Regions from separate parts of the Micromonospora sp. KLBMP9576 genome, predicted to be linked through region 4. Evidence: riboswitches for the same ligand, from Rfam matches in the RefSeq annotation. Region 4 holds a riboswitch; each other region holds the start of a gene.
The links. A riboswitch is a leader RNA that binds a small molecule or an ion and turns the genes downstream of it on or off. The one in region 4 is predicted to bind cyclic di-AMP.
Positions count from the first base shown of each region.

Region 1: another riboswitch for cyclic di-AMP. It lies ahead of ACQ452_RS21130 (coiled-coil domain-containing protein); the one in region 4 lies ahead of ACQ452_RS09555 (C39 family peptidase).
Region 2: another riboswitch for cyclic di-AMP. It lies ahead of ACQ452_RS02650 (coiled-coil domain-containing protein); the one in region 4 lies ahead of ACQ452_RS09555 (C39 family peptidase).
Region 3: another riboswitch for cyclic di-AMP. It lies ahead of ACQ452_RS00460 (NlpC/P60 family protein); the one in region 4 lies ahead of ACQ452_RS09555 (C39 family peptidase).

Region 1 covers NZ_CP194567.1:4,821,589-4,828,826, forward strand. The annotation lists gene ACQ452_RS21120 (HelD family protein) at 1-1,862, shown strand, start outside; gene ACQ452_RS21125 (cation diffusion facilitator family transporter) at 1,940-2,857, shown strand; cyclic di-AMP (ydaO/yuaA leader) riboswitch at 3,011-3,142, shown strand; gene ACQ452_RS21130 (coiled-coil domain-containing protein) at 3,156-4,229, shown strand; gene ACQ452_RS21135 (SRPBCC family protein) at 4,337-4,804, opposite strand; gene ACQ452_RS21140 (1-phosphofructokinase family hexose kinase) at 4,982-5,959, shown strand; gene surE (5'/3'-nucleotidase SurE) at 5,956-6,780, shown strand; gene ACQ452_RS21150 (STAS domain-containing protein) at 7,016-7,238, opposite strand, start outside.
Region 2 covers NZ_CP194567.1:542,198-549,435, forward strand. The annotation lists gene ACQ452_RS02640 (helix-turn-helix transcriptional regulator) at 42-380, opposite strand; gene ACQ452_RS02645 (carbonic anhydrase) at 590-1,339, shown strand; gene ACQ452_RS02650 (coiled-coil domain-containing protein) at 1,511-2,527, opposite strand; cyclic di-AMP (ydaO/yuaA leader) riboswitch at 2,531-2,662, opposite strand; gene ACQ452_RS02655 (YibE/F family protein) at 2,829-4,163, opposite strand; gene ACQ452_RS02660 (hypothetical protein) at 4,446-4,967, shown strand; gene ACQ452_RS02665 (DUF305 domain-containing protein) at 5,115-5,678, shown strand; gene ACQ452_RS02670 (metal-sensitive transcriptional regulator) at 5,740-6,042, opposite strand; gene ACQ452_RS02675 (heavy-metal-associated domain-containing protein) at 6,194-6,403, shown strand; gene ACQ452_RS02680 (hypothetical protein) at 6,432-7,238, shown strand, end outside.
Region 3 covers NZ_CP194567.1:94,872-102,109, forward strand. The annotation lists gene ACQ452_RS00455 (N-acetylmuramoyl-L-alanine amidase) at 1-1,893, opposite strand, end outside; cyclic di-AMP (ydaO/yuaA leader) riboswitch at 2,133-2,267, shown strand; gene ACQ452_RS00460 (NlpC/P60 family protein) at 2,280-3,320, shown strand; gene dcd (dCTP deaminase) at 3,390-3,968, opposite strand; gene ACQ452_RS00470 (pyridoxamine 5'-phosphate oxidase family protein) at 4,047-4,676, shown strand; gene ACQ452_RS00475 (zinc metalloprotease) at 4,824-5,810, opposite strand; tRNA gene ACQ452_RS00480 (tRNA-Gly) at 6,075-6,148, shown strand; gene ACQ452_RS00485 (SDR family oxidoreductase) at 6,260-7,030, opposite strand; gene ACQ452_RS00490 (DUF6924 domain-containing protein) at 7,134-7,238, opposite strand, start outside.
Region 4 covers NZ_CP194567.1:2,131,644-2,138,881, reverse strand. The annotation lists gene ACQ452_RS09565 (CDP-glycerol glycerophosphotransferase family protein) at 1-527, shown strand, start outside; gene ACQ452_RS09560 (alpha/beta fold hydrolase) at 562-1,299, opposite strand; gene ACQ452_RS09555 (C39 family peptidase) at 1,406-2,251, opposite strand; cyclic di-AMP (ydaO/yuaA leader) riboswitch at 2,484-2,623, opposite strand; gene ACQ452_RS09550 (acyltransferase family protein) at 2,952-4,181, opposite strand; gene ACQ452_RS09545 (polysaccharide pyruvyl transferase family protein) at 4,493-5,818, shown strand; gene ACQ452_RS09540 (alpha-ketoglutarate-dependent dioxygenase AlkB) at 5,874-6,512, shown strand; gene ACQ452_RS09535 (uracil-xanthine permease family protein) at 6,632-7,238, shown strand, end outside.

The sequences.
Region 1 (7,238 bases), 2.7 Mb from region 4:
AGGTGCTGCACGTCGGCCGGCTGGGCATCCGGGACGGCGACGCGTCGACCCTGGTGGTCGACTGGCGGGCCCCAGCCGCCGCCGCCTTCTACCAGGCCACCCCCGCGCAGCCGCTGGGCGTGGTGCGGCGGCGCACGATCCAGTCCTCGGGTGAGCGGGTCACCCGCATCGAGGACGACCTGCTCGATCCGGTCGCCGCCCCCGCCGAGATGGCTGTGGTCGGCGACGGCGCGCTGCTGGCCACGCTGTCGAAGGCCACCGGCCGGGGCATGCGCGACATCGTCGCCACCATCCAACGGGAGCAGGACGAGGCGATCCGCTCCCCCGGCTCGGGCGTGACGATCGTGTCCGGGGGGCCGGGCACCGGCAAGACGGCCGTCGCCCTGCACCGGGCCGCGTACCTGCTCTATTCGGACCGGGGCCGGTACGCCGGCGGCGGCATCCTGGTGGTCGGCCCGTCCTCGGTCTTCGTGGAGTACATCGCCTCGGTGCTGCCGTCGCTCGGCGAGAACACCGCCACCCTGCACTCGCTGGGCACCCTCTTCCCGGGCATGGCGGCCACCCGCGCCGACTCGCCGGCCGTCGCGGCGGTCAAGGGCTCGCTGCGGATGCGGCGGGTGCTGGAGCGGGCGGCGCGCGACGCGGTGCCGGACGGCCCGGGCGAGCTGCGCCTGCTGTACCGGGGGTCGCTGCTGCGGCTGGAGCGTCGCGAGCTGGACGGCATCCGGGAGCGGGCGCTGTCGCGGGGCGCCCGGCGTAACGAGGTGCGCCGGGTCGGCTTCGACGGGGTCTTCGCGGCGCTCTGGGCGCAGGCCCGGCGGCTGGGCGTCGGCCGGCTGCCCGAGCAGCGCGCGTTCGAGAGCGAGCTTGCCGAGCGGTCGGATTTCCGGGAGTTCCTCAAGGCCTGGTGGCCCCGGCTGCACCCCCGGCACGTGCTGGGCTGGCTGGCCCGCCCGGACCGGCTGCACCGCTACGCCGACGGGATCCTCTCCCGCGCCGAGATCCGGCTGCTGACCGACGCGTACCGGAGCCTGGATTCCGCGGGGCTGACGATCGCCGACATCGCGTTGCTCGACGAGTTGGACGCGCTGCTCGGCAAGCCGATGCGGCCGGCCCGGGCGAAGCGCGACCCGTACCAGCTGGCCGGCGGGGTCCGCGAGTTGAGCACCTACGCCGACCGGCAGCGCGCCGCCCGGGAGGCGGGCCGGGAGCGTCCGGAGGACTACCGGGAGTACGCGCACGTGGTGGTCGACGAGTCGCAGGACGTCTCGCCGATGCAGTGGCGCATGGTCGGCCGGCGCGGCCGGCTGGCCTCGTGGACGGTGGTGGGCGATCCGGCCCAGACGGCGTGGACGGGGGACCCGGAGGAGCTGTCCCGGGCCCGGGACCAGGCGTTGGGCCGGCGCAAGCGGCACCACTTCACCCTGACGACCAACTACCGCAACTCGGCGGAGATCTTCGCGGTGGCGGCGGCCGAGATCCGCCGGCTGCACCCGGATCTGCCGCTGCCCCGGGCGGTGCGTTCCACGGGTGTCGACCCGGTCGAGCTGACGGTGCCGCACCCGGAGCTGGCGGCCACGGTGGTGGCGGCGACCGCGACGGTGCTCACCGAGGTCGAGGGCACGGTCGGTGTGATCACCCCGGCGTCCCGGCGCGACGAGGTGGCCGGCTGGCTGGGCGGGCTGGACGCGCGGCGCCTGCAGGTGGTGACGAGCCTGGAGGCCAAGGGCATGGAGTACGACGGGGTCGTCCTCGTCGCTCCGGGCGAGATCCGGGCAGACCCCGGGTCGGGGGTGCGGACGCTCTACGTGGCACTGTCCCGGGCCACCCAGCGGCTGACCACCGTCGACCCGATCGACTGAGGACCCCTTACTTGCACACATAGCGATGTGAGCATAAATTGAACGCGAATCCGGATCCCCCGAGGGAGGATGGGCGCGTGGGCGCAGGTCATGACCACCATCACGGGTCGGTGGCGAACGCGGCACACCGCCACCGGGGCCGGCTCTGGGCGGCGTTCGGGCTGCTCGCCGGCCTGATGGTGGTGGAGGCGGTGGCCGCCTTCCGCACCGGCTCACTGGCCCTGCTGAGCGACGCCGGGCACATGTTCACCGACGTGCTCGGCATCGGCATGGCGCTCGCCGCGATCTCCGCCACCCGCCGGGCCGTCACGGACCCGCAGCGCACCTTCGGCCTCTACCGGCTGGAGGTGCTGGCCGCGCTGGCCAACGCCGTACTGCTCTCCGGCGTCGCGGTCTACGTCGTGATCGAGGCCGTCCGCCGCTTCGGCGACCCACCGGAGGTGCTGGCGGGCCCGATGCTTGTGGTCGCCGTGCTCGGCCTGCTCGCCAACATCGGCGCCTTCGCGCTGCTGCGCGCCGGGGCGAAGGAGAGCATCAATCTCCAGGGCGCGTACCTGGAGGTGCTCGGCGATCTCCTGGGGTCGCTCGGCGTGATCGGGGCCGCCCTGCTGATCGTCACCACGGGCTGGTGGTGGGCCGACCCCCTGGTGGCGGTCGCGATCGGGGCGTTCATCCTGCCGCGCACCTGGCGGCTGGCCCGCGCCGCCCTGCGGATCCTGGTGCAGGCCGCACCGGAGCACCTCCAGGTCACCGCGGTGCACGACCGGCTGGCCGCCGTGCCGGGCGTCGCCGAGGTGCACGACCTGCACGTCTGGACGCTGACCTCCGGGATGGAGGTGGTCTCGGCGCACCTGAGCCTGGCCCCCGACGCGGAGGTAGGTGCGGTGCTGGCCGCCGCCCGGGCCGCGCTGCGCGAGGACTTCCAGATCGCGCACGCCACGCTGCAACTCGAACCCGGAGCGTCGCCCGGGGCCTGTGAGGCAGTCGAGTGGTAATGAGCACAACCTTAAGTCTGGGAGAGTATTGTGGGCTTATGCCGGATTTGACTGACAGCAGACGCGCACCGTACGTCACCTGGGCTGCCCCTGTCACACCGGCACCGGTAGGCTCGGCTTCGGCCTCCGCCAGGCGGCACCCACCGGTGCCGGCGGTGGCCGCCGCCTAATCGCCCGACGGGGCGAACCGGGGAACCATGTTCGTGGGGTGCATCCGCGTCAGCGGTAGGGATCTTCCGTCCCGAACCCGTCAGCTAACCCGGTCGGCGGCTGACGGAAGGACACGTGTATGCCAGTGATGGCACCCGTACGACGACGCGCCGCCCGTACGGCGGCCCTGATCGCCACGACGCTCGCCCTCGGCAGCGCGGTGGCACCGGTCACCGCCGCCCCGGCTACAGCCGCCCGGGCCGGCCTGGCCGCGGCGGCACCCGGCCAGGACGAGGAGGGCGGCACCCCCGCCCTGCGGTCCCAACTGGAGGCCGCCAGCAAGGGCTACCTCGACGCCAAACGCGCCCTGGGCACGTCGGTGAAGCGGCAACAGCAGCTCGCCACGCAGCTCAAGAGCACCGAGGTCGAGATGACCTCGCGCACGGCCAAGGTCGGAGAGATCGCCGAGGCCGCCTACCGCACCGGCCGGCTCAGCGTCGCGTCCGCCCTGCTCAACAGCGGCTCCCCCGACGGCTTCATGGACCGCGCCGCCGCCCTCGACGCGGTGGCCGCCAACGAGGACCGCGCACTGCGTCAGCTCCAGGAGACCCGCGACGAGGTCGCCCGCACCAAGCTCGCCCTCGACGGCGAGATCCGGGAGCAGAGCAAGCAGGTCACCGTGATGGCCAAGCGCAAGGAGCAGGCCGAACGGGCGCTGACGGTCGCCAACAACCAGCAGCGGCAGCAGTCGGCCGGCGGGGGCACCTCGCCGGGCGGCACCTCGAACAAGACCGCGCGCGCCGCGCCGCGCAACTCCGACGGCTCCTGGCCCTCCGAGTCGTGCAGCGTCAACGATCCCACCCCCGCCAACGGCTGCATCACCCCACGCACGCTGCACGCGCTCAACCAGGCCAAGGCCGCCGGCTTCACCCGCTACGTCTCCTGCCACCGCTCCGGCGGCTCCGGAGAGCACCCGAAGGGCCGCGCCTGCGACTTCGCGGCCCAGAAGGGCGGCTTCGGCGGCGACGCCAGCGGCGGCGACCGGACGTACGGCAACAACCTGGCGGCGTACTTCGTGGGCAACGCCGACCGCCTCGCCGTGCTCTACGTGATCTGGTACAGGCAGATCTGGCTGCCGAGCAGCGGGTGGAAGTCCTACAGCGGAGCCAACGGCGACCCCTCCAGCGACCACACCAACCACGTGCACCTGTCGGTGTACTGACGCCCGCGCCCCCGGTGACCCCGCACGACGCGGGCCACCGGGCGGACCGCCCGACCTGACCGGCCCCGATCGCGTCCGCCGCGAGCGGGGCCGGCGCCGTCGTGGGGTCAGTCGGTCGACGGCTCGGGCGGGTGCCGGTCGAGGGCGGCGCCGAGGCGGGCCGCCAGCCCGAGGTGTGCGGCACGGGCCTGGCGGAACGCGTAGCCGAACAGCGGTGCGGGCGCGGCGAGGGTGATCTCCACGTCGATGCGGACCACGCCGTCGGGCTCCGCCCGCAGTCGGGTGTGGTTGCGCACCGTCGTGGCGGGCCACTGCCGGGCCACGGTGACGATCTCGTCGGGGTCGTCGACGAGGACGTCGGCCCGGTAGGTGGTCGTCAGGCGCACCGGCCCGACGGGCAGCCGATCGGTGATGTCGTAGCTGGCGCGCGCGCCGGGGCGGGGCGGCACCCGGCGCACCCGGACGATCAGCGGATGCAGGTCCTCCTGCCGGCGCAGGTCCACGAGCAACGCCGCGGCCCGCGCGACGGAGCAGCGCGCCTGGATGGTGTAGCTGAAGCAGTCCCGCCTGAGCACGCCGTCTCCCACCGTCGATGGTCGCCCGATCGTCGCGTATGCCGGGCGTGCTGGCAACGCCGCGCCGATCGCCCCCGGAGTCCGGACGTCCGGGCACCGCTCCCGCTACGGTCAGTTCATGGATTGTCCCCAAAAGTGTCGATTGGCGAGGACTGGGCGTATGGGCGGGTACGACGGATGAGCGGGCACGTGATGGTCTTCGCGCCCACGCCCCGGCTGACGGTGACCGTCGACCAGCCCAGCGAGGCGCCGGAGCTGCACCTGCACCCCGGCGGGCAGGGCGTCTGGCAGGCCCGGATGGTGATGTCGCTCGGGGTCGACGTGGTGCTCTGCACCGCCCTCGGCGGCGAGATCGGCCAGGTGCTTGAGCCGCTGCTGGTCAGCGAGGGGGTGGACCTCAAGGTCGTGCTGCGCGAGTCCGGCAGCGGCGGGTACGTGCACGACCGCCGCGACGGTTCCCGGCACGAGATCGTCGACGTGCCCGGCCAGCCGCTCAGCCGCCACGAGCTGGACGAGCTCTACAACCTGGCGCTCGGCGAGGGGCTGCGCGCCACGGTCAGCGTGCTGAGCGGACCGAACGAACCGTCGCTGGTCCCGGCCGACCTCTACCGGCGCTTCGCCGCCGACCTCGGGGCCAACGGCAGCCGGGTCGTGGTCGACCTCTGCGGCGAGCACCTCGACGCCGTGCTGGACAGCGGGGTCTTCTTCCTCAAGATCAGTCACGAGGAGCTGATCGCCGACGGTCGCGCCGACGGCGACGACGAGGAGCAGCTCACCCGCGCCCTGTACGACCTGCACGCCGCCGGCGCCGAGAACGTGGTGGTGAGCCGGGCCGACAAGCCGGCGCTCGCCCTGGTCGACGGCGAGGCCTTCGAGGTGGAGATGCCCCACTTGGAGGCGGCCGACCCACGCGGGGCGGGCGACTCGATGACCGCCGGGGTGGCGGCCGTGGTGGCGCGCGGCGGGGACGTGCGCACCGCGATCCGTACCGGGGCGGCGGCCGGCGCGCTCAACGTGACCCGGCACGGCCTGGGCACCGGCCGGATCGATTCGATCACCGGCCTGGTGGAGCGGGTACGCCTCGTACCGGCCGGCTGCCGGCCGCAGGAGCGGACCACCCCCGACGAACTGGCCGGCCGGGCAGTCGAGCGATGACACTGCGGGTGCTGATCACCAACGACGACGGCATCGCCGCGCCGGGCATCCAGGCGTTGGCGCGGGCGGCGGCGGACCGCGGCCTGGACGTGGTCGTCGCCGCGCCGCTGGAGGAGGCGAGCGGCACCAGCGCCGCGATGACCGCCGTGGAGCGCGACGGGCACGTGGTGGTCCACGAGCACCCGCTGCCACAACTGCCGGAGGTGCCGGCGTTCGGGGTCGGCGGCTCCCCCGGCTTCATCACGCTGATCGCGCTGCACGGCGCCTTCGGTCCGCCGCCGTCGGTGGTGCTCTCCGGCATCAACCGGGGCGCGAACGCCGGCCGCGCGGTGCTGCACTCCGGCACGGTCGGCGCCGCCTTCACCGCCGCGGCGAACGGCTGCCGGGCGATGGCCGTCTCGCTCGACGTGCTCTCGGCCGGGGAGGCCACGGCCGCCAGCGGGGGTGCCGCGGTGGCCGCCGCCGCCCGGGTCCGCGACGCCGAGCGGCACTGGGCGACCGCCGCCCGGGTCGCCCTGGACCTGTTGCCCCGGCTCACCGCCGGGCCGGTGGAGAGCGTGCTCAACGTGAACGCGCCGGACCTGCCGCACGACCGGCTGCGCGGGGTACGCCGGGGCGCGCTGGCCAGCTTCGGCCAGGTGCAGATGACGGTGGCGGAGGCCGGGCACGGTTTCGTCCGCACGTCGCTGGAGGAGCCGGGGCAGGCCGTGCAGTCCGGCACCGACCTGGCCCTGCTGGCCGGCGGGTACGCCTCGGTGACGGCGATCCGCGCGGTCACCGAGGTGACGGACGTCGACCTGTCGGGCCTCGGCGACGACTGAGCGCCGCACACTTCCGCGCGCCGTGCCGTGCCGCGTGCCTCGCGTGCGTCGCGTGCGTCCCGTGCGTCGCCTGCGTCGCGTGGCGTGCGTCGGGTGCGTGGCGTCGCGGCTGCTGCGGGGCCGTCAGCGTGCTGCCTGCCCGTTGAACGTCGCCGGCCGCCTCGCTGGCGCCGGTCACGGCGGGTGCGGCCGACGGCGGTGCGGCCGGGCGCGGGCGGGTGGGCTGCCGCGGCGGTCAGGCGCCGGGGAGGACCTCGGGGGTGGCCGCGCCGGCGTAGTAGGGCTCGGGGGCGCCGAAGAGGCCCAGCAGGCCGGTCACCCAGAGCTGCCGGTGCACGAACCGGCTCGGCTCGGTGACGACGAGCTTGACGCCGCTCACCTCGGCGGTCTGGAAGCCGGCGACCATCGCGCTGATGCCCACCGAGTCGATGAAGGTGACGAGGCGCATGTTCAGCTCG
Region 2 (7,238 bases), 1.6 Mb from region 4:
CGACCGGGAACTCGACCGGGTTTGGCCAACTGGCACCGCCGTCAGGAACGCTCGGTGACCGCCTGCTCCGGCTCGTCGGCGAAGAGGGCGAGCAGGTCACCGACCTGCCGGTCGGCTTCGGCGGGGTGCCGGAACCGCCCGGCGTGGTTGAGCGTGTATTCGTTGCGCCGGCCCACCCGGGTGCGGTTCAGGTAGCCGCCGGCCTCCAGGTCGGCGACGATCGCCTGGGCGGCCCGCTCGGTGACGCCCACCTCGTCGGCGACGTCGCGCAGCCGGGCGGTGGGGTTGCGGGCGATGGCGAGCAGCACGTGCCCGTGGTTGGTGAGGAAGGTCCAGTTGCGGGTGCTCCCGGTCTCCCCTGTCGTCGCCATGTCCGTCATCGTATGGCCCTCGCCGCGAGTTCGCTGCACGCCCTCGTGCCGGCGCGGGCCCCGCGGGGTGGGCCGTACCGCCGCCAGGGACCGGAAACACATGAAATCCATATCACGCATATCTTGACGTACCTTGCGCTGCGTGTGACGGTGGTGGCAGCCCGCGTCCGCCGTCGGCCCGGGTGACCAGGCCGTACACGTGTGGAAGCGGGTGGGCAATGAGTCGTCCCGGAGCACCAGGCACCCAACCGGGCCCGGAGCGCGCGCTCCCGGCGCCGACCGAGGGTGGCGCCCCGGTCCCCGTCGGCACGCCGCCGGCCGCCCCCACCGACCCGGGGCAGGCGCTCGCCGAGTTGCAGGCCGGCAACCGGCGGTTCGTGACCGGTGCCCCGCGCCACCCCAACCAGGACGCCGGACACCGCGCGGCGGTCGCCGACGGCCAGCACCCCTTCGCGGTGATCGTCGGCTGCTCCGACTCCCGGCTCGCCGCCGAGATCATCTTCGACCGGGGCCTCGGTGACCTGTTCGTGGTGCGCACCGCGGGCCACACCATCGGCCCCGAGGTGCTGGGCAGCGTGGAGTACGCCGTGACGGTCCTGGGCACGCCGCTGGTGGTGGTGCTCGGGCACGACTCCTGCGGGGCCGTCCAGGCGGCCCGTACGGCGGCTGCCACGGGCACCCGCCCGGTCGGGCACCTGTGCGCCGTGGTGGACGCCGTGGTGCCCAGTCTGCGCCGGGCCGCCGCCGAGGGTGTGGACGACATCGACCGGATCGTCGACATCCACATCGCGTACACCGTCGAGGCGATGCTGGGCCGGTCCGCCGTGCTCGCGGCCGAGGTGGCCGCCGGTCGCTGCGGCGTGGTCGGCATGTCGTACCGGCTGGCGGCCGGCGAGGCGCGGACGGTGGCCGCGGAGCCCGCCCGCGCACCCGCGCCGGCGGAGCCCGCCAGCGCCGCGCTCGCCTGACCGACCGCCGCCCTCGCGGCTCTCGGGCCGACGACCCGAGCCGGCTGCCCGCCTGCCGTCCGGCGCGGCCCTGCGGACGGTCCACGGCACACCGCTGCCGGGCGCGCGTCCAACACGACGCGAAAGGGCCGCCCCCGCGTCGGCGGGGCGGCCCTTTCGCGCGGGGCGTGGCTAGAGCAGTGACACGTGGACGTGGTCCGTGTGGTTCGAGGGACCGCTGTAGGACTTCCAGCCGGTCGCGGGGAACCAGATCTGCCGGTTCCAGATCACGTAGTAGATGCCGAGCAGTTCGGCGTTGCGGACCAGGAACGCGGTCAGGTCGTTGCCGTACCGGTAGGTGTCGTCGTTGTGCCAGGGGGCGAAGCCTCGGTTCTGCAGCGACCAGTCGCAGGCCCGGCCCTTCGGATGCTCGTACGGCCCGCCGGTGCGGTGGCAGCCGACGAACCGGTCGAAGCCCGCCCGCTTGACCTCCTTGTACATGTGCAGGGTGCGGGCGGTGACGCAGCCGGCGGTGGTGGGGTCGCTCTCGGTGCAGCCCTGCGGCTTCCAGTCGCCGTCGGCGGTCCGGCCCGGTGCCTGCCGGGCCACCGGTGACTCGGCGACGACCTTGCCCCCGGTGAGGCCCCTGCCGCCGACCAGCGCGAGCGCCTTCTCCGCCTCGCGCTTGCCGCGGGCCAGCTCGTTCCTCAGCTTCTGCTGCTCGCGGACCTCGGCGTCGGCCGCCAGCTTGGCCTGCTCGGCGCGGGCCTTGACCGCGTTCACCTCGGCGAGCTTCTTCGAGTTGACCAGATTGAGTTCGTCGAGGGCGGCGGCACGCCGGACGAACGAGTCGGGGTTGGCGGTGTCCAGCAGCATCGACACCGCGCCGATCCGCCCGGTCCGGTAGGACTGGGCGGCGATCTCGTTGACCTGTGGGGCCAGGAGCGCCAGCTCCGCCTGTGCGCGGCCGACCTCCAGGGCCAGCTCGCGCTGGCGCTTCTCCGACTTCTTCAGCTTGGCCTGGGACTGCACGTAAGCCCGGTTCCGGGCCTCGATCAGGTCGTCGAGCAGCTTGGGCTCGTCGTCGCCGTGCCCGGAGGGCTGGGGCGGGGTGGGTGCGGCCGCCGCCGGGAGCGGCCCGGCGAGGACCGCGAGGGCGGCGAACACGGCCACCACGGGCGTCAGCCAGCGGCGTAGGGGTGCCGTCACAGTTTTCCCTTCCATCGACCGCCGACCGGGTTAGCTGACGGGTTCGGGGCGGAAGTGGCCCCTACCGCTGTCGCGGATTCACCCCACGTGCCTGGGTCCCCGGCTCGCCTGGCGGCGATTGGGCGGCGGCACCGCAGGCGCCGCTGCGCGCCTTCGGCGGTGACCGGCAGCGAGGTTACCCGAGAGCGGGCCTGAGGATCTACGTCCCTAAGCCGACTAAATGCGTTATTTCGTAACAGCGCATGGTGACCAGTGACGCGATTATCAGGACGGACGTCCCGAATGGTCACGCTGCGCGATGTCACCATGCGGTGTCCGTGGTTCCGTCCCGTCCCGGCCGTCCGGTGGCGGTCGGCGCTTCCCCGGCGCGCGACCCGGCGAGCGCCGCCAGGGCCTCGGACCGGTCGGCCGCCGGCCGGTGCGCTGTCGCGTCGCCCCCGGCGGTGCCCGTGCCGCGCCGGCCGGCCGTGGTCACCAGGGCCGCCAGCCCCGTGGTCAGTGGTACGGCGGCGATCAGGCCGAGGGTGGCGACCGCGCTGCGGACGATCTCCTGGGCCAGGAACTCGCTGGTCAGGATCTGGGTCACCGCCCGCGAGTCGGCCGTGAGCAGGAGCAGCACCGGCAGCGAGGCGCCGGCGTACGCCAGCACGATGGTGTTCACCGTCGAGGCGATGTGCGCCCGGCCGACCCGGGTCGCCGCCCGGTAGAGCTGCGTACGCGACAGCCCGGGGTTGGCGTGCGCCAGCTCGGTGACCGTGGCGGCCTGTGTGACGGTGACGTCGTCGAGCACGCCGAGGGAACCGATGATGATCCCGGCCAGCAGCAGGCCGTGCAGGTCGACGTCGGCCTGGAGCATCGACAACGTGGTGGCGTCCTCGCTGCCGAACCCGGTCAGGTGGGTCGCGGCGGTGGCGATCGTGCCGAGGACCCCGGTCAGCACCAGGCTGCCCAGCGTGCCGAGCACGGCGACCGAGGTCTGCGCGGTCACCCCGTGGGTCAGGTAGAGCACCACGAACATGATCAGGGCGGCGCCGACGATCGCGACCAGCAGCGGCGGACTTCCGGCGCCGATGCCGGGCAGCACGAACGTCAGCAGGATGGCGAAGCTCGCCGCCAGGCCGGCCAGCGCCGCCAGCCCGCGCCACCGGCCGAAGGCGACGATCGCGGCGGCGAAGAGCGCCACGAGCCAGATCAACGGCGTGCCGCGCTGGTGCTCGGCGATGTTGTAGGTGCTGGTCGTCGGGTCGGCGGGGTCGGTGAGGACGACCAGGATGACCTCGTCGCCCACGGCGACGGTCGGCGCCCCGGGGCCGGCCGGCACCGGTGTGCGTACCTCCTGGCCGGCGTCGGGACCGTCGTCTACCCGGGCCGTGACCGTGCCGCAGGGGCCCGGCGGGCCGTCGGGACTCCCCTCCGGGATCTCCGGCGCCGGCGGGCACGGCTCGGTCACCACCCGCGTCACCGTGCCGTGGTAGCGGGGGGAGTCGGCACCGGCCGCCGGATCCGACGTGTCGCCGGGCCACAGCACCAGAGCCGCGATCAGCGTGGCGACGAAGAGGGGCACCACCGTCGCGGCGAGGATCCGCCGCACCCGCGGTGGGGCGGATCGGGTGGGGTGGGTGTGCTCGGCGCCCATCGAGTGCCTCCCAACGAATCCGGGGTGGGTTACGCGCCGGCCGGCGTCCCCACCCGGAGGTGGGTGGGCGGTTCCGCTGCCCGTGCGGGCGGGCGGGGCGGGCGGTGCGGGATCCGGAGGGCCACCGGCGAATGGTAGCCACCCCGGTATCCGGGCGCAGGTCGTGCGCGTGGTGTCGGGGCGTGGGCCACCGGCTGCCCCGCCGTCGGCGCCCGCCCGGGCGGGTGCCGCCCCGCGTGGTGGCCGCCCGGGCGGGCGGGCCGACGCGCTAGCGTGTCGGGTGTGCGGACGACGGTGCCGGCGGCGTGGGGAGCGAGGCTCCTGCTGCTCGCCTGCACGCTGCTCGGGCTGGCCGCGATGCACACCATCGGCCACGACTCGCACCCGACGGGGCATCCGGCCGCCCACGCCAACGCGCCCGCCCCGCACGCCAACGCGCCCGCCCCGCACGCCAACGCGCCCGCCGGGCCCGCCCCGCACGCGGACGCGCCCCGGCACGGCGGCACCGTCCCGTACGCCGTCGGGGTGGCTCTTCGGGACGTGGCGGGCTGCTCCGGCGGCTGCGCGGCCGAGCGGCTGCTGCCGTTCGGCGGCCCGGGCGGGGAACTGCCCGGCTGGGGTGTCTGCCTGGCCGTGCTGGGTGCCTTCGCGGTCACCCTGCTGATCGCCGCGCTGCTCTCGGCGGGCGTACGCGCCGTCGGCCCGCCGGGGCGTCGCACGGTCGGCGCCATCCCGTCGACCCGGGCCCCGCCGCCCCGGGCGGTCGGTCTGCGGCTCGCCACGGTCTCGGTGCTGCGCACGTAGGACCCCCCGACGCGGTCCGGCTCCACGCCGCTCCGCGTCCTCGTCGTGCCGCCTGCGTTCCGACACCGAAAGGCCTCAGACGTGACCACTCGTATCCTTGCGCGCCGTGCCGCCCTGGCCGGCGCCGCCCTGACCGCCGCCCTCGCGATGACCGCCTGCGGCGGCGACGACCACTCGTCCCCGGAACCGGGCCACGGCGCGCCCGGCACCGGGGGGCCGGCCGCCACGGCCACCGGGGCGGCCGCGTTCGGCGACGCCGACGCGATGTTCGCCCAGATGATGATCCCGCACCACCGGCAGGCGGTGGAGATGGCGGACCTGGCCGCGACCCGCGCGGCTGACCCGGAGGTCAAGCGGCTCGCCACGGAGATCAAGGCGGCCCAGGCGCCCGAGATCGCGACCATGAGCGGCTGGTTGGCGGCGTGGGGGCGGCCGGTGCCGTCGCCGGGAGCCGGAATGCCGCACATGGATCACGACATGCCCGGCATGATGTCCGACGCCGACATGAAGAAGCTGGCGGCGGCCTCCGGCCGGGAGTTCGACAGGCAGTTCCTGACCATGATGATCGCCCACCACGAGGGCGCGGTCACGATGGCCCGCGACGAGCAGGCCCGGGGCGTGAACGGGGAGGCCAAGGCCCTGGCCGGGCAGATCGTCAGCAGCCAGCAGGTCGAGATCGACCAGATGCGGGAGGTGCTGGGCCGCTTGTGACCGGTCGTCCCGGCGCCCCCCGTGGGGGCGCCGGGACGACGCGAGCGGGCTCGGCCGGCGGTCAGCCGCGCTTCATCAGGCGGCCGACCGCGGCCATCATCTCGGTGGCCATCTCGTCGGCCCGGCCGTCGGCCGCGCCCTCGTGCATGCAGTGCCGGGTGTGCCCGTCGAGCAGCCCGAGCGCGACCTTGTCCAGCGCGGCCTGGATCGCGGAGATCTGGGTGAGTACGTCGATGCAGTAGCGGTCGTCGTCGACCATCTTCTCGATGCCACGGACCTGCCCCTCGACGCGGCGCAGCCGCGCGAGCAGCTGATCCTTGCTGGCGGTGTAGCCCCTGGTCGGGGCGGGCGTCGGTGTGGTCATGGGGTCGAGGATAGCGTACCCCTCGGGGGTATGGTAGGTTCCTCCCTGGCCGGGATACCCCCACCGGGTACCGGTACCGAGGGCGGGAGCCCGATCGCCTCCGATTTACCCCAGGGGGGTATAGGATGGCGACGTCGAGAGGAGAGATTCCATGGTCACCACGACGTACCAGGTGCAGGGCATGACCTGCGGGCACTGCGCCAACGCCGTAAGCACCGAGGTCGGCGCGATCCCGGGCGTCAGCGACGTCCAGGTCGACGTCGCCGCCGGTCGGGTCGACGTCACCAGCGACGGCCCGTTGGACACCGACACCGTGCGCGCCGCCGTCGACGAGGCCGGCTACGACCTCGTCGGCGCCTGACGGCGGGCACGGGGAAACGAGGCACACAATGAACACGGCGACGAAGCTGAGCGGTTTCGCCCTCGGCCTCGCGGTGGTGTTCGGCGCGACGTACGGGGTCGGCCGGGTGGCCGACCCCGTGGCGCCGCCCGTCGAAGCACCGCACGACGCCACCGGGGGCCACGGGACCGACGGCGAGGCCGGACACGGGGGCGACAACGGCGCGACGGAGCGCCTGCCCGGCGGCCTGCTCGTCTCCGACCGCGGCTACACCCTGCGGCTCCTCGACGCACCCGCCGGACAGTTCACCTTCCAGGTCACCGGTTCCGACGGCCGGGCCGTCACCGCGTACGACGTGGCGCACGACAAGCGCATGCACCTGATCGTGGCCCGCCGCGACCTCTCCGGCTTCCGGCACGTGCACCCGGAGATGGCGCCGGACGGCACCTGGCGGGTCGACTCGCCGCTCGCCGGGCCCGGCGTCTGGCGGGCGTTCGCCGACTTCACCCCCACCGGTGCCGAGGCCCTGACCCTCGGCGTCGACGTGACCGTCCCCGGCGCGCTGACCGGGCGGCCCCTGCCCGCCCCGGCGACCAGCACCACGGTCGACGGCTACACGGTCACGCTCGCCGGCGCACCCGAGCCCGGCCGCACCGCCGAGCTGAACCTGACCGTGCGCCGCGACGGCCAGCCGGTCACCGACCTGGAGCCCTACCTGGGGGCGTACGGCCACCTGGTGGCGCTGCGCCAGGGCGACCTGGCGTACCTGCACGTGCACCCGAACGGCGAGCCCGGTGACGGGCGCACGGCCCCCGGCCCCGACGTGAGCTTCTCGGCCGAGGTGCCGTCGGCCGGC
Region 3 (7,238 bases), 2.0 Mb from region 4:
GGAGCCGTCGAACGTGGTGGCCCGGTAGTACTCGCCGGGGAGCACGTCGCCGACGGCGTACCGCTGGCCGGCCGACAGGGTGTACTGCAGGGGGGAGATCGGCTGGTACGGCACGCCGGCCGGGTACGCCGCCTCCTCCGGGTACGCCCGCCCGTACACCGGGACCGTGGTCTTGCCGGCCTTCGGGGTGGCGACCAGGCCGACGGCCCAGTTGGCGGTCCGGGCGCCGGCGGGGTTGTGGAACCACGCCTTCTGCCCGAGGTACCAGATGGCCGTCCAGTCGCCCCGCACCTCGGCCAGCGCGTACGTCTGCCCGGCCGACACCCGGGCGCCGTGGTCGGAGACGTACATGGTGTTGGGGGTGCCGTCGGGCCGCAGCGCGATGTCGTTGACCAGCGGCGCGTCCTGGCTGGGCGCGTTGTGCAGGGCCAGCGCGGACGAGCCGCGCAGCGGGCAGGGGGCCGTCTCCGGGGGCGGGTTCGGCACGCCCGGGGGCTGCCGGTTGCAGCCGGTGAACTGCGGCTGGTTGGTGGCGAAGTCCGGGTCGATGGTGACCAGCCCCGTGCGGTGCGTGCCGGTCGACCTCAACGGCGCCTTGAGCAGGTCGAAGTAGTGCGACCAGTTCCAGTACGGTCCCGGGTCCCAGTGCATGCCGCGCACGTTCGCGGCGACGGTGCCGGGGACGTTGTCGTGCCCGATGATGTGGTTGCGGTCCAGCGGGATGTTGTACTGCCGCGCCAGGTGGCGGACCAGTTTGGCGGAGGTGCGGTACATCGCCTCCGTGTACCAGGTGCCGTGCCCCGCGAAGCCCTCGTGTTCGAGGCCGATCGACTTGGAGTTCACGTACCAGTTGCCGGCGTGCCAGCCGACGTTCTTGGTCTTGATGTGCTGGGCGATGTGGCCGTCGACAGAACGCAGGGTGTAGTGCCAGCCCACCCGCTTGGGGTCCTTGACCAGGTTGACGCTGGGGCCGAAGTAGCCCTCGGTGTCGTGGATGACGATGTATTCGATCTTCTGCTGCGCGGGCCGGTCGGCCAGGTCGTGGTTGCCGTAGTCGCCCAGGGTGGGGCCGTAGTTCTCGTACGGCGCCGGGATCCACTCGCAGGAGATGTCGCTGGGGCACTCCAGCCCGTCGGGCCGGGTGAGCTTGCGCAGGCGCAGCCGGTCCAGCCAGGAGCGCTGCGGCTGGACCGCGCTGCCGGCCAGCGTGACCCGCTGCCCGTCGTCGGTGAGCCGGCTGTCGCCCGTGGCGATGGTGGCGTACACCTCGTTGGCGAAGGCCGCCGCGGCGTCGGCGCTGTCCGCGCCGGAGTACCGGGCCACCGCGCCGTACCAGGCCGCCGGGTCGGTGCCGGCGCCGACCGGGGCGCCGATCTCCTTCTGGTACGCGGCCAGCAGCGCCGCGCCGCCGCGGATGTTGGCGGCGACGTCCGTCCGCAGTGCCTCCTCGCCGACGCCGGTGAGGTCGGCGGCGGCGTCGAGGGTGCGCAGAGCCGCCTCGGCGGGCGGCGGGTCGGCTGGCGGCTGTTCCGCGCCGGCCAGGGAGGGCCGGGAGTCGTCGCCGCGCGGGTCCTCGGTGCCCTCGTCGTGGTGGGTGCCGCCGGGCAGGGTGGCGACGTGCTCGGCGTCGGTGAGGTGCATCGGGCCGTAGCCGGCGCTGGTGCTCGGCGTGCCGGCGTTGGTGTCCCAGCGGGACTGCAGGTAGGAGACCCCGAGCAGGACGCTCTCCGGTACGCCGTACTCGGCCGCCGCGGCGGCGTACTGCTGCTGCCGGTCGGTGGCGGGCGCGGCGGCGGCGGGGCCGGTGGCCGCGAACGGCGTCGTCACCATGGCGGCAGCCACGGCGGCGGCCAGCAGGACGCGTCTGCTCCTCGTTGTCGCTGACAGGTGCATCGAACCCCCAGTTCGGACGGGCGAAGTTGGGGTCACCTTCACCCCGCTCACCAGCTTTGGTCAATACCTTTCCACCGCACACTTCAAAAGGAAGGAAATCTTCGTCGCCCGGGTTGCGGCGCGCCGCCGCACCGGGACCGGCACGGAGTGTCATGGCCCGGAGGCTTGTGGATCGACGACTGTCGTCTCTACTCTGGTCCTCCGTGGGCCGGTGACCATCCGTCCAACCAGGGCGATGACGGCCGACACCGCCGAGTCGCTCCCGAGCGAGCCGGGGACCCAGGTTCCCCGGGGTGAATCCGCAGTCCCTGCGGTAGGGCGTCCCTTCCCGCCCGAACCCGTCAGCTAACCCGGTAGGCGGTACGGAAGAAGGAGTACGGACCCCGGTGGCACACCATGCCCCGCGGCCACCGTCCGCCCGGTCGGCCCTCGCCGACCCGACGACGGCTGCGCCGCGCCAACGCTGGCACCGCCGCACCACCGCCCTCGCCGCCCTCACCGCGTTCGCCGTCGTCCTGACCGGCGGCGCCACGGCGGCCCACGCCGAACCGACCGTCGCCGAGATCGAGCGGCAGATCGACGAGGACTGGAACAAGCTCGAACCGATCATCGAACGGCACAACGCCACCCGGCAGGACCTGGCCGCCAGGCGGCGGCAGGCCGACGCGCTCGCCGCCCAGATCACGCCGTTGCAGGCGCAGGTCGACCAGGCGATGGAGAAGGTCGGCGTGCTCGCCGTGCGCGCCTACAAGGGCGAGCGGTTGTCCGCGCTGAACGCCGTGCTGGGCAGCCACTCGCCGAGCGAGGTGATGGGGCAGCTCGAACTGCTCGACCAGTTCGCCCAGCATCAGCAGCAGGACGTGCGGCAGGTGACCGTGCTGCGCGACCGGCTGGCCGGCAAGAAGGCGCCCCTGGACGAGATGGTCGTCCAGCTCGCCCGCACGGAGGCCCAGCTCGCGGCCAGGAAGAAGCAGATCAACGCCGAGATCGACCGGTTGCAGAAGCTGCGGCTGCGGGTCTACGGCAACGGCGGTGGTGGGCCGCTGCGCCCCGCCCCCTGCCCGGCCAGCTACCCCGGCGGTGCGGCCGGCACCGCGGTGAAGTTCGCCTGCGCCCAGATCGGCAAGCCCTACGTCTGGGGCGCCGAGGGGCCGAACTCGTACGACTGCTCCGGCCTGATGCTCGCCGCCTGGGCGAAGGCCGGGGTCTCCCTGCCGCACAACGCGGCGCAGCAGCGCCGGGCCACCGCGTCCGTGAGCCGGGGCGAGCTACGCCCGGGTGACCTGGTCTTCTACTACAGCGACCTGCATCACGTCGGCATGTACGTCGGCGGCGGCTGGGTGGTGCACGCCTCGCGCGCCGGGGTGCCGATCAAGATGAAGAAGGTCGACGACGGCCCCATCCACAGCTACGGCCGCCCAGGCTGAGCAGTCGGGAGGGCCCCTTGCGCCGCCGTCGGCCGCGCAAGGGGCCCGTACTGCCTCAGGGCGAGCGGGTCAGCTCGTCGGCCAGGTGCGCCAGTGCTGCCAGGAGCGGCTCGGGGTCGGGCCGCGCTGCCCCTGGTAGCGCGAGCCGTAGACGGCCGATCCGTACGGGTGCTCGGCCGGCGAGGAGAGCCGGAAGATGCAGAGCTGGCCGATCTTCATGCCCGGCCAGAGGGTGATCGGCAGGTTGGCCACGTTGGACAGCTCGAGGGTCACGTGACCGGAGAAGCCCGGATCGATGAAGCCCGCCGTGGAGTGGGTGAGCAGCCCGAGCCGGCCCAGCGAGCTCTTTCCCTCGAGGCGGCCGGCGAGCTGATCGCCGAGCGAGATCACCTCCAGCGTCGAGGCCAGCACGAACTCGCCGGGATGCAGCACGTACGGCTCCCCGTCGGGCACCTCGACCATCGACGTGAGATCGTCCTGCTGCTGTGCGGGGTCGATGTGGGTGTAGAGGTGGTTGTTGAAGACCCGGAAGAGCTTGTCCAGGCGTACGTCGATGCTGGACGGCTGGACCAGTGTGGGCTCGAACGGCTCCAGCGCGAGCGTGCCCGCCTCGATCTCGCAGGCCAGGTCGCGGTCGGAGAGCAGCATCCGAACACCTTAGCGAGGTACGCGCGTGACCTGCGTGTCGGAGTGCGGCTTAGTACATCTGTTCGATAGAATGTCCGCATGGCTTCCTGGTCCGAGTTCGCCGTCGACGAGCCCCGCCTCGCCGACGGGATCCGCCTCCTCATGCAGCAGTACGGGCCTGGCTTCGGCTACCTGGCCACCGTCCGCGCCGACGGCGGTCCCCGGGTGCACCCGGTCTCCCCGGTGATCACGGAAGAGGGGCTCTTCTGCTTCGTCGTCGACTCGCCCAAGCGGCGCGACCTGGAGCGCGACGGCCGCTACGCGCTGCACTCCTTCCCGCCGGAGGAGAGCGACGACGAGGCATACGTCGCCGGGCACGCCCGGCCGGTGACCGACCCGGCCCGGGTTGCCCGGCTGGCCCGCACCCAGCGGGCCGCGCCGCAGGTCGACTGGCGGGTCTTCGAGTTCACCGTCGACGTGGCGATGCTGGCCCGCCGCGAGCCCGGCGGCGCGCGCGGCGCCGGCGAGGGGCACGTCCGGCCCGCGGTCCAGGTGTGGCTCGATCCCCGCGCGGCCACCGTCGACACCACCGCGGTGCCGGATCCCCGGTCGGTCGCCGCCGGCTCCGTGATGGTGCCGGATCCCCGTTCGGTCGCCGCCGGCTCTGCCGCTATGTCCGAGGCCCGGTCGGGAAGCGCGGGCGGCCACGTCGCCCGTCCGGCCGCCTGACGCCGTGCGACGCCCCGGGGCCGTCCCCGTCCCGGGGCGTCGCACCGTGACCACGAATGGGCCCCGTCCGCGTGCCACCCGACCGCGTGGACGCCGGTGCCGGCCCCGTCGAACGAGGCCGGCACCGGGTCGGGTCGTACGGCGGCCCTACGCCGCGCGGTACGCGTTCCAGGCGGTCAGCATGCGGCTGGCCTGCCCTGGGGTGAACTGGTACATGCAGGAGTCGTAGCTGTAGTCCATGAAGTTGGTGATCGGGTCGACGCCCGAGGCGGTGCAGGTGTCCCGCCCGGTCGGGCACTCGAAGGCCGGGGATGCCTCGGCGGCGGTGTCGCTGACACTGTCGCCCGAGCCGGAGCAGCCACCCTGGAAGGTGTGGTAGAGGTTCAGCCAGTGACCGACCTCGTGGGTGCCCGTGTCGCCCTGGTTGTAGTTGGTGGCCGTGCCGCCCGGCAGCGACTCGTTCAACACGACGACGCCGTCCGTGCTGCTGAGGCGCCGGGTCGGGAAGGTCGCCCAGCCGAGCAGGTCGTCGCTCAGCTCGCCCAGGTAGATGTTCAGGGTGTTCTTGCCGCCCGTACGCAGCGAGGACTTCATCGACCGCTCCGCCGAGGAGCCCTGCACGATGGGGTACCAGGACGGGTTCGTCACCCGGTTGATGCTCTGGAGCTGGAAGCTGAACCCGGTGGCAGCGCCGCCCGTCGCCCCGCCGAAGGACTGGTTCAACACGTTGATCTGCGAGTTGATCATCGAGTCGGGTATGTTGCCGCCGGTCCGGGTGCTGTTCTCCTGGATCACGTGCACCACCACTGGGATGGTGACGGCGGTGGCCGTCACGGTGGCGCCGGCGCCGGTGCGGAACCGGGCCCGCTCGCGCAGCGCCGCAGCCATGTCGGCCTCACGCTCGCGGGTCTCCGCGAGGGTCAGCTCGTTCGGCTCGTGCTTGGCTCCGCCGCCCGGCCGGACGCGGGCGTCCGAGTGGACGTCGGCCGGCTCGGCGCAGACCTCGGCCGGGGCGGCGGAGAAAGCCGACGCGGCCGGCACGACACCCACCGCGGCGGTGCTGAGCAGCAGCGCGAGGGTCGTCGACGCGACACCGGCCGTACGCCGGGTCAGCAGGTTGGGACGCGGTCCCATGGGCCCACCTCTTTCTGGCGGCGCGACAGGGGGTGTGTCACGCCGTGGCTGAAACGTGAGGCAGACGTTACAACCGATCGACGCATTTGAGAACGGCTATGGAAGGTCCGTTCGGCGGCTCATGCGCCAACTCGTCGCGGGGTGGGATCTTGGTGAGGTGCGGCCCCTCGGGGGCCGTTTCGTGCCAAGGTCGGGGCGCTGCTTGGCGGCGGAGGGGTACGTGGGTGCGGGAGGCGGGACGACTCAGGTACAGTGGTGGCGCCTGCGGGTGTAGTTCAATGGCAGAACATCAGCTTCCCAAGCTGACAGTGCGGGTTCGATTCCCGTCACCCGCTCCACGATTGAGGCCCAGGTCAGGACACGTTCCCGACCTGGGCCTCACTCATTGCGCCGAATAAATGGCCTCGGAGGACCCTCGACGCCTGGCCGTCTTCAAGGCACAGCGTTGGTCAGGCGATGCCGCCGTCGCTGCGTAAGAGTTGGCCGTTGATCCAGCCCCCGTCAGGTGAGCACAGGAACGCGACGAGGTTTGCGCAGTCCTGTGGGCGCCCGAGGCGACCGAGCGGCGTGGACCGCAGGACGGCAGCCTTGATCTCTGCGGTCATCCAGCCGGTATCGGTTGGGCCCGGATCGATGGCGTTGGCGGTCACGCCGAGGTGGGCCAGCTCTTGAGCAGCCGCCCGGGTGATCCGGTCGAGAGCGCCCTTGCTGGCCCCGTACGGAAGGTTGCCAACGGTCGCGTCACTGGTCAGGCTGACGATACGTCCCGTGCCGTGTGGCCCTTGGAACCGTTGGGCGTACTCGCGGATCAAGAGCCAGTTCGCCCGGGTGTTGACCGCGAAGTGACGGTCGAAGCTCTCGATGCTGGTATCGAGCAGGCCCGAGCTGACGCTCTCGCAGTGCGCTAGAACGAGCGCGCCGACCGCGCCCAACTCTCGCTCCACGGCATCGAAGATGCCGGCCACCGCCCGCGAATCACCGAGGTCCACCTCGATGGCGGCAGTTCTCGCCCCGTGCTCGGCGGCTTGACTGCTGAGCTGCGCCACGGCGTCGGGATCGGCTCCCCAGGGCATCCGCTCGTCGTACGGGGTCCAGTAGGTGAAGCCGACATCCCAGCCGGTCCGTGCCAGCGTCAGCACCACTGATGCCGCGATGCCAGCACTGCGGCCGGCACCGGTCACCAGGGCGACAGGTCGATGCTGTTGATCCGTGCCATCCATGCGCGCCATCCGTGGTCGCACCCCCTTCGATGCGCCATCCTTGCCGGCCGCCCAGGGGCCGTCATCGGAATTACCCCGGCGATACAGCGGGGTCGGCAAGTTTCTACGAGCGCTCGAAGCCACGGAACGCGCCGGAAGCGTCGACGGAATCTGCGAAGTTGGCGAAGTCCAGGTTCGCGATTGTGAGGTTGTCCGAGACGCTGGCGTA
Region 4 (7,238 bases):
GGGCCCACCCGTACACCTCGCAGAATCCGGCCTCGGCCCGGCGGCTGGGCCGGTTGACCGAGCTGCTCGCCGCGGACCGGGCCCGCAGCGGCCGGCAGCACGTCTTCGGTGCCGCCGCCAGCCGTGGGCTGACCCTGACCGAGTGCGTGAACCGCTCGGACGCGCTGGTCTCGGACGTCTCCGGGGTGGTGTCCGACTACCTCTACTCCGGCAAGCCGTACGCGCTGACGGACATGGTCGACTCCGGCGACCGGTTCCCCGAGCAGTTCCCGCTCGCGGGGTCGGGCTACGTGCTGCGCCGGGACATGTCGAACGTCGACGAGGTGCTGACCGCGCTGCTGGACACCGATCCGCTGGCCTCGGCGCGCTGGGCCACCCGCAGCCGCTACCTGGGTGACTTCCCCGCCGAGGCGTACGCCGAGGCGTTCCTGGACGCCGCGCGGCGCGAGCTCGACGCCGGTCGGGCGGTGCCCGCGTCCCGGGCGCCCGGTGGGCCGGGCCCCGTCGCCCTCTCCCCCACGCCCTGAGCCGGGCGCACCGGGCCCGTCCGGTCGCCCGAGTTCAGCGCCCGACGAGGCCCAGGACGGCCTGCGGGTCCTCGACGTGGGCGTTGTGTCCCAGGCCGGGCAGGGTGGCGACCGGCACGCCCAGCCCGTGCAGCTGCGCGTCGGTGACCATGGGGTCGTGTTCGCCGCGGGCCAGCAGCACCGGCACGTCGGTCGCCGCCAGCAGGGCGGGGAGGTCCGGTTCGCCCACGCCGAACGCGGCCGGGTCCATCGCCAGCCGCCAGCGGTCGCCGACCTGACGCAGCCCGGCCAGCACGGCGGGATGGTCCGGGGCGAGGAGCCCGGTCAGGCCGGCCACCCGCAGGTAGCGGCGGCCCGCCTCGTCCCGGCTGTCGAACCAGGTCACCGGCCGGGCGGCCAGGTCGGCCGCCTTCGCCAGCTCCGCCGGCGACCAGACGGCCTTGATCCCGATCCCGACGACGGCGTCGACCGGCAGCCCGCCGCCGCGGGCGGCCAGCGCCAGCCCGACGACACCGCCGAGGGAGTGCCCCAGCACGACGAGCCGGTCGCCCGCCTCGAGCCCCGCGGCGATCCGCGCGGCAAGCGCCGGGAACGAGTACCGCGGCAGCGGTGGGGAGCAGCCGTGACCGGCGAGGTCCGGTGCGAGCCAGCGCCCCGCCCACCGGCGCTCGAGCAGCGGCGCCCAGGGCAGCCACACGTCGCCGGTGGCACCCATGCCGTGCAGCAGCAGGAGCACCCGCCGACCGTCCCGGTCACCCGACTCGTCGGCCATGGGCGCAGTGTGCCACCGCGGGCCGGCCGGGGCGAGGGCCGTGACCCGGACACGACAGCGGGCGCCGGCCCCCGGGTGGGGGGCCGACGCCCGGCGGTGTCGTCGCTCAGGCGGAGTAGCCGCGGGTCGCGGCCCAGTTCGCCAGCGCGATGGTGCTGACCCAGTACGACGCGGCCGCCGGGTCCGCCGAGTCGGCGATCTTCACGGTCCGCCCCTCGTCCCGGTAGCCCACCACGGCAACGTAGTGGCCGCCGGGGAACGAGTGCCAGCCGCCGGCGGTGTCCGTGACGCTGCCGGCGACGTTCACCACGACGCCCCGCCCGGCGGAGATGGCCGCGACCACGTCGGCCTGGAGCCGGTCCATCTGGGCGGGGGTGGCGGCGCCGCCCGGGATCATCCGGGTCCGGTAGGGCTCGCCCTTCACGGTCGCGTTCAGCACCCGGGTGGTGTCCTGCGCGGAGTCGGTGCCCATCTCGTCGGTGCCGAGGCCGGCGCCGAGGGCGTCCTGGCTGCGCGCGATCCCGGCGGCGCTGAGCGCGTGCCGCACGGCCGCCGGACCACAGTTGTAGTACGTGGTCTGGGCCTGGTAGTCGTAGTCGAGGGTCTTCGACGCCGGGGCCTTGGCCGGCTCGGGCTCGCGGGTCGGGTCCGGGGTCGGGGTCGCGCTGGTGGCGCTGGCCGACGGGGTCGCGCTGGCGGTGGACGGGGCGGCGGTGGACGGGGCGGTCTCGACCCGGGCCTGACCGCGCGAGGCGACGGTGTCGTCGCGCAACTCGGCCGCGGCCACCGGGGCCTGCGCGGCGGCGGGGGCCTCGTCGGCTCCGGTCAGCAGCGCGCCGGTGCCCGACGCGAGCACCAACGCCACGGCGGACGCGGCGGCCAGCTGGTACGGACGCTCGGACGCGAGACGACGTAGCTGTCGCTTCAGGGGTTGCTTCACGATTTCCTCCACGGGCTCGGCGGGGGTGAGCGGCTGCCGGTCCGCGCCGAGGGCAGGGCGGACCGACCGCGCGGACGGGTGTCCGGGCGGGTGGTGGACCACTCAGGGAACGCGCCCGGGATGCCGGGCGCGTGACGGTGACCGGTGGGTCAGCTCGTCGCCCGGGGGCGGACGAGCGTGGGCACCGCGGCGCCGTGGAGACGGCGGGACGGCCGAGGGGCGGGTGGGTGCTGCACGAGGGTGGAACTCCTTCCGGCACCGCCGACCGGGTTAGCTGACGGATTCGGGCGGGAAGAGCGCCCTACCACGGGCCTGCGGCCCACGGATTCACCCCACAAGCACTGGGTCCCCGGTTCGTCTTGCACGATTAGGCGGGTCGGCGCGGCGTCACCTCCTGGTGAACGGGTACCGCACCGGACGCGCCGACATTACTGGCCGCCCGGCATCCCCGCCAACCCTCTCCCACCTGGTTAAACCTTGATCGGGAGACATTTTTTGCGGGCACTTCGCCACTGACGCGACTCAATGGGACGACCGTTTCGGGAACCCCTGTCGGGCGACAACGGGACGAGCGGCGGACTTCCGTGCCGAAATCCCGGTGGGAATCGACCGGGGCCGCCCCCGATGACCGTTTCGACCCCCGGGTGACCGGTGTCACGCAACCGGTCGGCGGTTTCCGGCCGCCGACGGCGCCCGGCCGACGTGCGGGGCCTCAGCGCGAGTCGACGTACGCCGACTCGGGGTCGGTGCGCGACCCGGCGGGCCGGGGACGCGGCGTCGCTTCGCCGCGCCGCCCCGCCGTCGCGCGGGTGCCGGGCCCCGCCCCGGGGCCCCCGCCGCCCGGCGGCGCGGGCCGGGCCGGGCGGCGCGGGCCGAGCAGCCGCATCATCGGCGTCTCGACGAAACGGTGCAACAGCCCGGCCAGGATCAGGTTGACCACCAGGAACCCGAGCACCACCAGCAGGCCCCACCAGCCGGGAAAGCCGACGCCCCAGTCGCCGGTGAGCCGCAGCACGCTGATCATCACCAGGACGTGCACCAGGTAGAAGGCGAAGGAGACCTCGCCGAGCCAGATCATCGGCCGGGACCGCCACGGCGAGCGCCGGCCCCGCACGTCCGCGTCCGCCGCCGCCGTGATGATCAGGATGTACGCCACCGAGAGCAGCGCCGCCCACAACTCGGCGCGGACCCACTGCGCGGCGACCACCCAGGTCGCCACGAAGAGCAGGCTGGCCACCGGCAGGCCCGGGCCCCGCCACCGGCCACGGCGCATCAGCTCGGCGGCGGCCACGCCCATCCAGAACTCCAGCGACCGCACGGGCGGGAAGATCTGGGTGAACCACCAGCGGCTCTCCTCCGGCACCAGGGCCTGGGCCGGCCAGAGCGCCAGGATCAGCAGCGGCACCGCGATCACCACGGCCCACAGCGCCCACGGCCGGACCCGGCGGATCAGCGGCAGCGCCAACGGCAGGCACAGATAGAAGAAGAGTTCGCAGGAGAGCGACCAGCTCACCGTGTTGACGCTGTAGAAGTGGCCACCCCGGGGATCCCAGGCCTGCAGGAGGAACAGGTTCTCCAGCGCGACGAACCGGTCCACCGGGTCGGCGAACCAGGCCGCGACCGCCAGGGCCGCCACCCAGAGCACCACGTGGTTCGGCCAGATCTTGGCCACCCGGCGACGCCAGAACGCCCGCCGGGTGTCGCCCGGGCGGGCCGACCAGACCAGCACGAAGCCGCTGAGGATGAAGAAGAACTGCACGCCGGAGAGGCCCAGGGTGAAGACCCAGTTCACCACCGCCTCGTGGCGGGGTTCGGCGATGATGCCCATCGTCCCGGCGTGGAAGCCGAAAACGAGCAGGGCCGCGACCCAGCGCAGCCCGGTCAGCGACGGCAGCCGGCTCGCCGGGGACGCGGGGCGGGCGGCCGGCGCGACGTCCGTCATGCCGGTGTCCCGACGATCGGCAGGGTCACCAGCAGCACGTACGTCTCCTCCTCGGCCGGCCTCGCCGGGCGCCCGAGGGTGCCCCGTGGCGGCCCGCCGGTCGGCGCCGCCCGCCGGGCACCCTACCCGCCGGGCCTGAAGCCCCGTTCCGTCCCGTCCGCGAGTGTCCGTTGTGCCCCATCCGGCGAGCACCGTCTCCCCCGGTGGGTCCGACCCGTTCGTCCCCCTTGCGGGGACCGCGCGGGAGTTTTCCGGTCCGTCCGAAGGCTGGCTAGTATTCCGGGAACCGAGGTGACGAGAGGCGGGCACGGATGCACCAGCGGATCCTCATGCGGGCGAAGAAGGGCCCGTTCGACGTCTACTCGCCCGAGGAGACGTACGAGCGGAACTGGATCGGCGAGAACAACGGCAACCTCGTCTTCAGCCACGCCGCCCACAAGCTCCTACGCACCGCCACCGCCGACATCACCGCCACCGAGTTCCGGGTCGACCCACGCGACGCCGACATGATCAACGAGCGGTACGACGTCTACGTGGTGCCGCTCGCCAACGCCTTCCGGCGCAGCTACGCCCACCGCGTCGCGACCATGACGAAGCTCATCGAGCAGCTCAAGATCCCGGTGGTGGTGCTCGGGGTGGGCGTGCAGACCGACGTCCACGGCAACCGGGACTACCTGCGCCCGATCGACGACGTGGTGACCGGGTTCGTGCGGGCCGTGCTCGACCGCTCGCACAGCATCGGCGTCCGTGGCGAGATCACCCGCGACTACCTGCGCGCCCTGGGCTTCTCCGCCGTCGACGTGATCGGCTGCCCGTCGATGTTCCTGCACGGCGACAGCCTGCGGGTGGAGAAGCGGAAGGCGGCGCTGGCCCCGGACGACCGGCTCGCGCTCACCGTCTCGCCGTACGTCGCGTCGATGGCGGAGATCATCGCCCGGCACCACGCCCGGTACCCGAACCTGCGCTACCTGCCGCAGGATCTCAAGACGCTCGGCACGCTGCTCTACGGCGACCGCCCCGGCGACCGGGGCAAGTCCAGCAAGATCCCGATCCACACCTCGCACCCGCTGTTCACCGAGGACAAGGTGCGGATGTTCGTCGACCCCTGGACCTGGATGGACTACCTCTCCGGCTTCGAGTTCGCGTTCGGCACCCGGATCCACGGCACCATCACCGCACTGGTCTCCGGCACGCCCGGCTACCTCTTCGCGCACGACTCGCGCACCCTCGAACTGGCCCGGTACTTCGACATCCCGCACCGGGTGATGAAGGAGGTGCCCGCCGACATCGACGCCGCGCAACTCTACGAGGAGGCGGACTACACGGCGCTCAACGACGGGCACAAGTCACGCTACGAGACCATGCTGGCCTTCCTCACCAAGCACGACCTCGGCAACGCCTTCGCCGACGGCGACAGCGCGGCCCGGTTCGACGCGCAGGTGCGGGCCACCACCTTCCCGCCCGCCGTGCGCCCGGCCGGCTCGGCCGACCCCGAGACCCTGCTGGAGCGGATCCAGTGGCTGCACGACCGCAACGCCGAGCTGCGCAAGGAGACCGACACCCTGCGCGAGCAGTCCCTGAAGGCCCGGGTCAAGCAGGCGCTCGGCGGCCGGGTACGCCGGGTCCTGAAGCGCTGAGGACGCCGCCGGCACCCCCGTACACCTGTGCCAAAAGCGGCGGTACGCTGGGCGGATGACCGGGGCCGCCGCCTACCAGCCGTCGATGCTCGACGTCACCACCGCCGCGCCGTCGCTCGGCCCGCTGGCCGGCCGGCTGCGCCGGCATCCGCTGCGCCACGGCGCCTGGGTCGACCACCTCCCCGGCTGGGTCACCGGCTCCGACGAGGTCTTCGACGTCCTGCTCCGGGACGTGCCCTGGCGGGCCGAACGCCGCACGATGTACGACGCCCGGGTCGACGTGCCCCGGCTGCTCTGCTGGTACGCCGGGCACCGCCCGCTGCCGCATCCGCTGCTCACCGAGGCGCGGGAGGCCCTCACCCGGCACTACGCCCCCGAGCTCGGCGAGCCCTTCGTCACCGCCGGCATGTGCCTCTACCGCACCGGCCGGGACAGCGTCGCCTGGCACGGCGACACCCAGGGCCGCTCCGCGCACACCGACACCCTGGTCGCCATCGTCTCGTTCGGCTCGCCCCGCCCGCTGCTGCTGCGGCCCCGCGGCGGCGGCGACAGCCTGCGCTTCCCGCTCGGGCACGGCGACCTCGTGGTGATGGGCGGCTCCTGCCAGCGCACGTGGGAGCACGCCGTGCCCAAGACCACCCGGGGCGTCGGACCCCGCGTCAGCGTCCAGTTCCGCCCCGCCGGCGTGGCCTGACAGCGGGCACCGTCACATCCGGCCGGCCCACCGACCGGGCCGTGCCGCGCCTCTGCTAGAAACGACTCCTGGGTCTCACCTGCGCCCCCGTCACCTCTTGACGATGCGAAGGGCGTGCCATGACCCAGTCCCCCACCGAGGCTCGCTCCCGATGGTCCGCGTGGTCCGTCCACGGCGACGGCCGGTCCGTCAGCCCCGGCGACGTGGTCCACCCCGGCGAACGTCTGTCCTGGCCGCGCACCCTCGGCATCGGCGTGCAGCACGTCGTGGCGATGTTCGGTGCCACCTTCACGGTGCCGCTGATCACCGGTTTCCCGCCGGCCACCACGCTCTTCTTCTCCGGGCTCGGCACGCTGCTGTTCCTGCTGATCACCGGCAACCGGCTGCCCTCGTACCTCGGCTCGTCGTTCGCCTTCATCGCGCCGGTGCTGGCCGCCAAGGCCGGCGGGGACATCGGCCCGGCGCTCGGCGGCATCGTCGTCGCCGGCGTGGCGCTGGCCGCCGTCGGGCTGATCGTCCAGCTCGCCGGGTCCCGCTGGATCGACGCGCTGATGCCGCCCGTGGTCACCGGGGCGATCGTCGCGCTGATCGGCCTCAACCTGGCCCCCGTCGCGTGGGACGGCGACGGCAGCGGCACCGGCGTCAAGGCCCAACCGTTGATCGCGGTGGTGACCCTGGCCGCGATCCTGCTCGCCACGGTGGCCTTCCGCGGCTTCCTGGCCCGGC